DNA from 3 places in the Metabacillus hrfriensis genome. Region 2 is predicted to be linked to each of the others. Evidence: riboswitches for the same ligand, from Rfam matches in the RefSeq annotation. Region 2 holds a riboswitch; each other region holds the start of a gene.
The links. A riboswitch is a leader RNA that binds a small molecule or an ion and turns the genes downstream of it on or off. The one in region 2 is predicted to bind thiamine pyrophosphate.
Positions count from the first base shown of each region.

Region 1: linked by a shared signal. The riboswitch ahead of thiM (hydroxyethylthiazole kinase) and the one ahead of tenA (thiaminase II) in region 2 are both predicted to bind thiamine pyrophosphate.
Region 3: linked by a shared signal. The riboswitch ahead of tenA (thiaminase II) and the one ahead of tenA (thiaminase II) in region 2 are both predicted to bind thiamine pyrophosphate.

Region 1 covers NZ_CP126116.1:2,755,484-2,758,768, reverse strand. The annotation lists gene QLQ22_RS13725 (sodium-dependent transporter) at 1-522, shown strand, start outside; gene QLQ22_RS13720 (LysE family translocator) at 618-1,214, shown strand; TPP riboswitch at 1,685-1,793, shown strand; gene thiM (hydroxyethylthiazole kinase) at 1,845-2,663, shown strand; gene thiD (bifunctional hydroxymethylpyrimidine kinase/phosphomethylpyrimidine kinase) at 2,650-3,285, shown strand, end outside.
Region 2 covers NZ_CP126116.1:4,079,311-4,082,595, reverse strand. The annotation lists gene QLQ22_RS20380 (MurR/RpiR family transcriptional regulator) at 267-1,028, opposite strand; TPP riboswitch at 1,601-1,704, shown strand; gene tenA (thiaminase II) at 1,819-2,502, shown strand; gene QLQ22_RS20370 (ECF transporter S component) at 2,502-3,098, shown strand; gene QLQ22_RS20365 (ABC transporter ATP-binding protein) at 3,076-3,285, shown strand, end outside.
Region 3 covers NZ_CP126116.1:1,245,535-1,248,819, forward strand. The annotation lists gene QLQ22_RS06110 (monovalent cation:proton antiporter family protein) at 1-1,132, shown strand, start outside; TPP riboswitch at 1,202-1,311, shown strand; gene tenA (thiaminase II) at 1,384-2,070, shown strand; gene tenI (thiazole tautomerase TenI) at 2,067-2,675, shown strand; gene thiO (glycine oxidase ThiO) at 2,672-3,285, shown strand, end outside.

The DNA.
Region 1 (3,285 bases), 1.3 Mb from region 2:
GATGCTGGGCCTGTCTTGTTATTTAATGTTCTGCCGACCGTTTTTAATCAAATGGCATTTGGAATGATATTCTTTGTTGCCTTCTTACTGCTTTTCTTATTTGCTTCATTAACATCAGCGTTTTCGATGCTTGAAATTATAGTATCTGTAATCGCTAAAGGTGATGCTAATAAACGGATTAAATGGTCTTGGATCATTGGACTGACTATATTCGCAGTCGGAGTGCCATCTGCTTTATCATTTGGAATCTGGAGTGAAGTAAGCATTTTTGGAAAATCAATTTTCGATGCAGCTGATTATTTGGTCAGCAATATTTTGATGCCGATTGGCGCTCTGCTGATCTCCATCTTTGTTCCTTTGAAAATGAAAAAATCCATGCTTTACTCAGAACTTGCTAACGGTTCGTCTTTATCTAAAGGACTCTTTAACACTTGGTTCTTTTTAATGAGATATGTAGCTCCAATTGCTATTTTCCTTGTTTTGCTGGATGTTTTAGGAATCTGGAAACTACTTTCCCGTTAAATTAGGCTCTATCAAGCTTTCCCTCCGTATGTTAAAATAGGTAAAATTCAGAATGGAGGGTGATAAGCTTGGAGCACTTATCATTATTTATCATCATGTCGATCTTATTAATTTTATTGCCTGGACCTGATACAGCCATCGCTACTAAGAATACAATCACTGGCGGGAGGGCAGGAGGAATGAAAACAGTGTTCGGGACCTTGACAGCACTTTTAATTCATACTTTTGCAGCTGTGTTAGGTTTATCAGCACTTATTGTCAAATCAGCTTTTCTCTTTTCAATCCTGAAGTACGCAGGAGCTTGCTACCTCATTTATTTAGGACTTAAATCATTATGGACTCTAAAAAAACCGGGCAGAATACAAGATAGAGAAGAACAAAAGCCTGAAGCAAAACAAGTCAACTGTTATAGACAGGGATTTTTGACAAATCTCCTAAACCCTAAGGTAGCTGTTTTCTTTTTAACCTTTTTGCCGCAATTTTTGGAGCCGGGATCAAATACTTTTACACAGTTTATGATCATGGGATTAACATACACTATTCTTACTTTTATTTGGTTTATTATTTATATTTATTTGATTCATCAATTGAGTGCTTTCATGAAGAAGCCAGCTGTACAAAATTGGATGGAAGGCATTACCGGAGCAGTACTCATTGGATTTGGCATTAAATTAGCATTGGAAAGAAAGTAAAGACATCAGATATGATGTCTTTTTTATTTTGGCTGCCGATCTGGCTTGCTTTGAAAATACTTTTAGCACTAATAGGAACCAATAAACCAAGGAAGCTGGGTTCTTATTATTTGATTCACATAAATGAACCTGGAAAGGAATAATAATCCATTCCTGCCAAATCGGATCGAAAATTGAGGAAATAAAAATGATAATACAGTCTATTGTCTGAATCAATAGAAGCTGATGAAAAAAGAACTTGGTGATTGCCCGTTTTGAGTGCCTCATAGATTTTCTCCGAGTATGATTCCTGCATATAAAAATTGGACTTGAAATTGTGCCTTTATACATTCATTTGCCATTTCAGTTTGGGATTCCAATTATACTTATTTTCATTTTATTGATAAAAACAAAAGTGATGGAGAAAAAAAACAGCTGCTTAATGGTTGCAAATCCAGTGTCAGAAGAGTAGACTTTGAATCATAAAATAAAATAATGAAAACGGGAGCTTGTGGAATCAGGCTGAGAGTACGGCTATCTGCCGTAGACCGAATGAACCTGTTGGATAATGCCAGCGCAGGGATGTGATTCAGGGATACATATGAGCACTTTGCCGCGGCAGAGTGCTCTTTATTATGGGGAGGAAAAAATATGATAGAGCCTAAAACGATTGATGCGATTCTAGAAAAAGTAAGAAAAGAAAAACCTCTGGTGCACAATATTACAAACGTTGTGGTAACGAATTTTACAGCAAATGGCCTGTTAGCAATCGGAGCATCGCCGGTCATGGCTTACGCCAAGGAAGAAGTGGCGGATATGGCGAAAATTGCTGGGGCACTCGTATTAAATATTGGCACCTTAAACGAAGAAAATGTAGAAGCGATGCTGCTTGCAGGGAAATCTGCCAATAAGCATGGCGTGCCAGTCATTTTTGATCCGGTTGGTGCAGGCGCAACAAAATACCGTACTGAAACAGCACAAAAAATCGTAAAGGAACTGGAGATCACTGCAGTTAGAGGGAATGCTGCTGAAGTGGCAAATGTCGTTGGGGAGAGCTGGTCGATAAAAGGAGTCGACTCCGGTGACGGCGAAGGTGACATAATCGAACTTGCTGTAAAAGCTGCAAAGCAGTTAAACACTATTGCGGTCATTACAGGAAAACAGGATATTGTTTCAGATGGAGAAACAACATATATATGCAAAAATGGTAATTCTCTATTAACTAAAGTAACAGGTGCAGGCTGCTTGCTCACCTCTGTTATCGGCGCATTTTGCGCTGTTGAAAAAGATTATGTTCGTGCTTCTGCTGCAGCATTAGCGGTTTACGGGAGTGCTGCAGAACTTGCAGCTGAAGGAATTGAAGGTCCCGGAAGCTTTCAAATCGAGTTTTTAAACAATCTTTATACCATTTCAGCTGATAATATTCAAAAACTTTCTGCGCTTGAGGAGGTCAGCCATGTCAATCTCTAAAGCACTGACAATTGCAGGCTCTGACAGCGGAGGCGGAGCAGGAATTCAGGCGGATTTAAAAACGTTTCAGGAATTGAATGTATACGGAATGTCTGCCATTACAGCGGTTACCGCTCAAAACACACTAGGTGTACATGGTGTGTTTCCATTAACAGCGGACGCGGTTGTGCAGCAGATTGAAGCGATTGGCTCAGACATTGGAGCTGATGCCATTAAAACCGGAATGCTTTTTAATAGTGAAATTATTGAAGCTGTTTCTGAACAAATAAAGAGGTTCAATTGGAGCAAAGTGATTGTAGATCCCGTCATGATAGCCAAAGGCGGTGCTTCATTATTGCAGGATGAAGCAGTAGAAGCATTGAAAAATCATTTGCTTCCGCTTGCTTTGGTCGTTACTCCCAACATTCCAGAAGCTGAAGTGCTGACGGGTTTGAACATTCTCAATCTTGATGATCGTCAGACTGCTGCCAAAATCCTGCATTCTTTTGGCGTGAAAAATGTTGTGATTAAGGGAGGTCATGCTGAAAACGAGGAACAGTTAGTAGATTTGTTATTTGATGGAACAGAGTTCAGCTATTTTACAAGTGAACGTATTCATACAAAAAATACACACGGAACCGGC
Region 2 (3,285 bases):
TCATGTAAGTTTTCTATCAACTTACGGGTATAGCATAGCTTTATTAGTACTGTGTTGCAATCGCTTTCATGTTTGTTGTACACAGTTACTTTTTTTGTAACGAGCTTACATACAAAAAGAGTATAGAAGTTCTGAAATCCCTCTCATATTCTTTACCTCACCTCAAAAATTAAGTCTGAAAGGGTTTCTTTTATTGAAGTTTTAAGTTTCGTTCCCTTTGCCTTCATAAAAAAAAGTTTCTAGTATTTACTAGAAACCTCTTAGTACTAATGATTCATATACGTCAGGATAATGAAATCCAAAATAATGCTTAACGGAAATCTCGAACTCATATCTAATTCGCCATAATATCCGTTTGTAATATGTGCATGAAAAGTGAGATCAACTTCTTGTTCCAACCGGCTATTCCGTCGGCCAACGACGGCTATTGTCTTTACGTTCTTCTCTTTTAATATATTTGCAAACTCTAGTATATGTAATGTTTCTCCACTATATGATACTAAAATGGCTAAATCATTTTCAGATAAACTATTGGCCACGCATCTTAGTTCATCCCAATCTTCACGTGCACTGCAGATTCTTCCTGAAAAGGTAAGCTTTCTAGCAGCTTCCACACAAGTTGGAAGTGATGCCCCAACCCCAAAAAACTCAACATAATTACTTTCTTTAATATACGCTGCAGCTTTTTGAATCTTTTCTTCATTGAGATTCTGTAAGGTTTGCTCCATTTCTTTTTTTACTCGATCTATTTGAGTCAATATCGTATTAGAAGAAATAATATTTTCATCATCTTTATCATAATCAACATATTTACTTAACGTGTATTTTAAATCTTGGAATCCCTCGTAGCCTAACTGTTTACAAGTTCTGCTAATCGTTGCGGTTGATACAAATAATTCTTTGGCAAGATCATTCACATTGGACTGAACAACGAGATTCGGGTTTATTAAAATATAGTCTAATACCTGTTTCTCTAACTGGCTTAATTGATCTCTGCGTTGAGATAATCGCTTTAAGAATGTTTTCATCGTTCATCACCACTCTATATTATTCCTTATACTATAGCATATCCATGAAACTCTAAAACAAAAGCTTTTATTGGTATACAGTAATCTTGGGATCATCTTTTTTTCATCTTCAGTTCCATTTTAGTTAATCACATTACCAATGTCATTTTATGCAAATTCCAGAAAAAAGAGTCAGGATCATTTCTGATGGAATCAAAGTGGTACGGTGGATAATAAATTGATTCCTGCCGAAGGAAAACTAAAAGGTAAGCACGTAAAGATTCTGCCATCAATGTTGAGAGCAGTGAGAACTGCACTTTTTGATTGCTGTAAAATCTGATGTCAGCTGCAAATATACAGCTAGAATTGCGCTCTTTAATTATATTGAGGCCAATTAATCGAAGAATTTCTTGTGGGATTTATGGAGATTTTGAAATGATTCTTATTAAAGGTGTCTCATTATCCCGAAACTTCTAATCATAACTTCAGGGCTCTTTAACAAATGGAGTTAACAAAGTTTCATACTAATCCTGTAATTATAAATTGATTGACTTTAATAGAAAGCATGTGTACAGTAAATATTAAATTAATAGGAAGACCACTAGGGGAGCCATTTTATGGCTGAGACAGGAGTTATCCTGGACCCTTTGAACCTGATCTAGTTCATACTAGCGTAGGAAAGTGGAGTCCGTGTATGAATATATACAATTATTCTGCCGCTCCATTTTTGGAGCGGTTTTTTTCGTATTTAACTTATAGTAGCCGCTCCCTATAGTGTCTTCCCGTTATAACCAATAAGGGGGCTAAATATATGAGTTTTTCAGCAGAACTAAGAAAAGAAGCAAATCCTATCTTTCATGCGATTTTCGAACATCCTTTTGTCCAAGGAATTGCCAATGGGGAATTAAAAAAGGAACAATTAATTCATTATGTTAAACAGGACTTTGAATATTTGAGTTCCTTTATCAGAATCTATGGAATAGCGGTCTCGAAGTGTGAGAATCGTGAAGATATGGATATGTTTAATCAGCAAATTTCATTTATATTAAAAAGTGAAATCCACCCGCATAATAACTTTTGTCAAGTAGCGGGAGTTCCATATGAAGTATTACAAGGGTATCCGTTATCACCATCTTCCCATCATTACATACGTCATATGCTTACAGTTGCACACGAAGGAACACTAGGGGAAATTTTAGCTGTCTTATTACCATGTCCGTGGACATATTGGGAGATTGGGAAAAGAATATTAAATGAAGTTAATCCAGACCGCTCTCATCCATTTTATGATTGGATAAATTTTTATGGGAATCGTACAGATTCGATTACAACCAAATTTTGTGACCGGATAGATGAGTGGGCAAAGGAAGCAACAGAGAGAGAAAAAGAAAAGATGAAAGAACATTTTTTAATAAGTTGTCAGCTTGAATATATGTTTTGGGATATGGCCTATAAACTCGAAGAATGGCCTGTGAAAATGGAGGTAGTTAAGTGATGAGCTGGAAGATGAAAGAAGTAGTTCTTGCTGTCATTCTAGCGGTGGCTTGTGGAGTTATTTATTTAGGATGGTCTACTCTTTGGATTCCGATTTCCGCTATTGTGGGGCCGGTGGGCGCAGGATTTATGTTTGGGATTTGGGTGATTGCCAGTCCAATAGTAGCGTATATTATCCGAAAACCGGGTGCGGCGCTTATTGCAGAGGTTGCAGCGGCAGCAGTAGAGTTATTAACAGGAAGTCATTTTGGTCTATCGGCCCTTTTAATTGGCGTCTTTCAAGGTATTGGTTCAGAAATCGCATTCGCGATATTCAGATATAAACGCTACAACCTGTTTACATTAATGCTGTCTGGGGCTCTTGCAGCGGTTGGAAGCATGATCTATAACTTAATCGCCAACGGTTTTGGATATTACACGACAGAAGTATTTTTTGTTACGTTAGTAATTCATGTGATAAGCGGAATGATTCTCGGTGGCTGGTTAGCGAAAGCAGTCGTGGACTCACTGGCAAAAACAGGTGTTTTAGAACAATATGAAATTATGAAGGAAAAAAGGAAAAGGGAACACTTAAATGGAAATGTTTCTGGGATGTAAGGATCTATCTATTCGCTTTTATAATCGTTCTGAAAAAATACTAAGCAATATCACATTATCAATAAATAAAGGTGAGAAAGTATTAATACTAGGGCCTAGCGGGAGTGGGAAATCTACTTTGATTTCCGCTCTTGCAGGTATTATCCCTGAGCATATTGAGGCAGAAGTGAGTGGTGAAGTATTCCTC
Region 3 (3,285 bases), 2.2 Mb from region 2:
TGTTGCCTTATCAGAAACAATCGGGGCAGAAAACATATTAGGAGCGTTTTTAGCGGGTGTTCTGGTCTCACTGCTGTCCCCAAACAAAGAAATGGTTCAGAAAATGGATTCCTTCGGCTACGGATTTTTGATACCGATCTTCTTTGTTATGGTTGGTGTCGATCTTGATGTATGGTCGATGTTTAAGGATCCAAAAATTTTAATGCTGATCCCATTGCTGTTTATTGCCTTGCTGATCTCTAAAATTGTGCCGATTTATTTACTGAAGAGATGGTATGACACAAAAACAACGCTTGCTTCAGGATTTTTGCTGACATCAACCCTTTCCCTTGTTATTGCGGCAGCTACCATTGGAGAAAGAGTAAATGTGATTGATGCACAAATGTCAGGTGCGCTCATTTTAACGGCTGTTCTGACGAGTATTTTTACTCCGATTGGATTTAAGAAGCTTTTCCCTGAACAGCTGTCTTCGCAAAAGAAGCTGAAGGTAGCTTTTATAGGAGCCAATCAAATGACACTGCCGGTGACACGCGAGTTAAATCCGAAGATGTACGATACGACGGTGTATCATACTTATGTCGATAAAAATGAACAGCAGATCGCTGAATCATTGTTTCATATTGAGGAGCTTGAAGATTACTCAATTGAGACCCTGCAGTCCCAGGGAGTATTTGAAGCTGATATCCTTATTGCTGCTGCAGGAGATGAGGATACGAATGCTGAAATCGCCATGTTTGCAAAAGAGGTTGAAGTTGGACGGGTGATTGCAAGCATCTCATCACCATTATTAGACGAGCAGCTAAGAGCGAAAGACATTGATGTCTTCTCTGTTCTGCTTTCTACCAAAACCTTGCTGAGGGCTCTTATTGAAGCACCTGGCATCATGAAGATTCTGACCAATAACGATTCAGCTCTTTATCAGATAAAAATGAACAACAGACGCTACGATGGCATGGTGCTCCGCAGCTTTCCATTTACAGGCGACGTTATTTTTGTCCGTATTTTCAGGGAAAATGAATCGATTGTGCCGCATGGCGATACAGAGCTGAAACGCGGAGATTTACTGATTCTGACTGGATCAGCTGAATATGTGGATGAGCTCAGGCAAGAGCTTGAGTTCCATAAAAGTTGATAATTTTGACTTGAAAGTTTCTTTGAGCATGGTATGATGTACATGTAAATATTTCTAAAATAATATATAAACAACCGCTAGGGGAGCCCTTTTAGAAGGGCTGAGATTGAAGTTTGCCTTCAAGACCCTCCGAACCTGATCTGGCTAAAACCAGCGTAGGGAAGTGGTGTAAAGGTCTATTCATACACCACTTTTCTATGCGAAAAGTGGTTTTTTGCCGTTTTTATACTAAAAATGAGGAGGAACAAAACATGTCATTTTCAAAAGAATGCCGGGAGTATGCAGATAAATGGTGGGAAGGAAGCTTTGAACATCCTTTTGTAAAAGGAATTGGCGAAGGCAGCCTTTCAAAGGAGAAATTTAAATACTATGTGATGCAGGATTCTTATTACTTAACGCATTTTGCAAAAGTGCAGGCTTTTGCAGGGGCGATGGCCCCTGACCTTCATACAACATACCGGATGTCCGTTCATTCACAGGGAACCTATGAAGCAGAGCTCTCTTTGCATCAGCAATTTTCTGTCCTGCTTGGAATCACAGACACCGAACGGAAGGAGTTTAAGCCATCGCCAACTGCGTATGCTTACACCTCCCATATGTACCGTTCAGTTGCGACAGGAAATCTTGGTGAAATCATTGCAGCTCTGCTTCCATGCTATTGGCTCTATTATGAAGTCGGGGAGCACCTGAAAGATTGCAAGCCTGGTGATGAAGTTTATGAGAAATGGATTGCGACTTATCACGGTGATTGGTTTAAAGAGCTTGTCCTCGAGCAGATTGCAAGATTTGACGAGCTTGCTCTGCGTGCAAGCGATCACGAGAGACAAATGATGAAGGAAAACTTCCTCATCAGCTCGATGTATGAATATCGTTTTTGGGATATGGCGGAAAAGATGGAAGCGTGGGATGAGACACAAACCATGCTGATGCAAAAGTGAAATTGCACCTTGTCACAGATGGACGGCACTCTGCTGCAGAGCTCGTAAAAATCATCACAGATATACATACCTCTGCAGATGCCATTCATATTAGAGAGAAGAATAAATCAGCTGGGGAACTGATCAGCTTAATTGAAGAGCTCCATCAAAATGGGGTTCCGAAATCAAAGCTTGTCATGAATGACCGTGTGGATGCAGCTGTTCTTTCTGGTTTGCATCAGGTTCAGCTCCCATCGCACAGCTTCAATGTGAAACTGGTGAAACAGCGCTTCCCGCATCTTGAGGTAGGCTGTTCAGTCCACACTGCTGCTGAAGCAGTATATTGTGCTGAAAATGGGGCAGATCGTCTCCTTTTCGGGCATGTATTCCAAACATCATCAAAAAATGGTCTAGAAGCAAGAGGGATAAGCAAGCTTGCGGAAATAGCGGAATCTGTCAGCATTCCAGTCATTGCAATTGGAGGAATCAATCCTGCTGTCATTCCTGATCTAAGAGATATAAAGATTGAGGGAGCAGCCGTGATGTCCTATGTTTTTTCAGCGGAGCATCCAAGTCATGCGGCACTTGAACTTGCTGATCAATTAAAAAGGGGGATGGGCCATTGAAGCCTTTATTTGATGCCGGCATTATCGGCGGAGGAGTCATCGGGCTTGCCTCTGCCTATTATTTAGCGAAAGCCGGACTTCGAGTTGCGGTATTTGAAAGCGGAAAAACAGGCAGCGGAGCATCCAGTGCTGCGGCGGGTATGCTTGGCGCCCATACTGAAACTGAAAAGGATGATGCTTTTTTCAGGTTTGCTAAAGAAAGCCAGGCGCTTTATCCAAAATTAGCTCATGATTTACTGCTGGAAAGCGGAATTGACATACAGCTTCAATACAATGGAATGTACAAACTGGCAATGACGGCTGAGGAAGCCGATTCTTTGAAAAAAAGAGCAGAAATTGAAAAGGACGTAGAATGGCATTCCAAAGAAAAAGTCCAAGAATATGAAAAAGGCATAACAGATGCGATTTACGGGGCTCTGAAAATTGAAAAAGATGGAAAGCTTACTCCAGCCGCGCTGTGCAAAGCCTTTACAAAAGCCATTCAGCTGATGAGCGGAAAAATCTTTGAAAACACACCAGTATACAAAGTCAGCAGATTTGAAGGCTCACACTATGAAATCGAAACGCCTCAAGATACGTTTTTTTGCGAAGCTCTTATTCTTGCAAATGG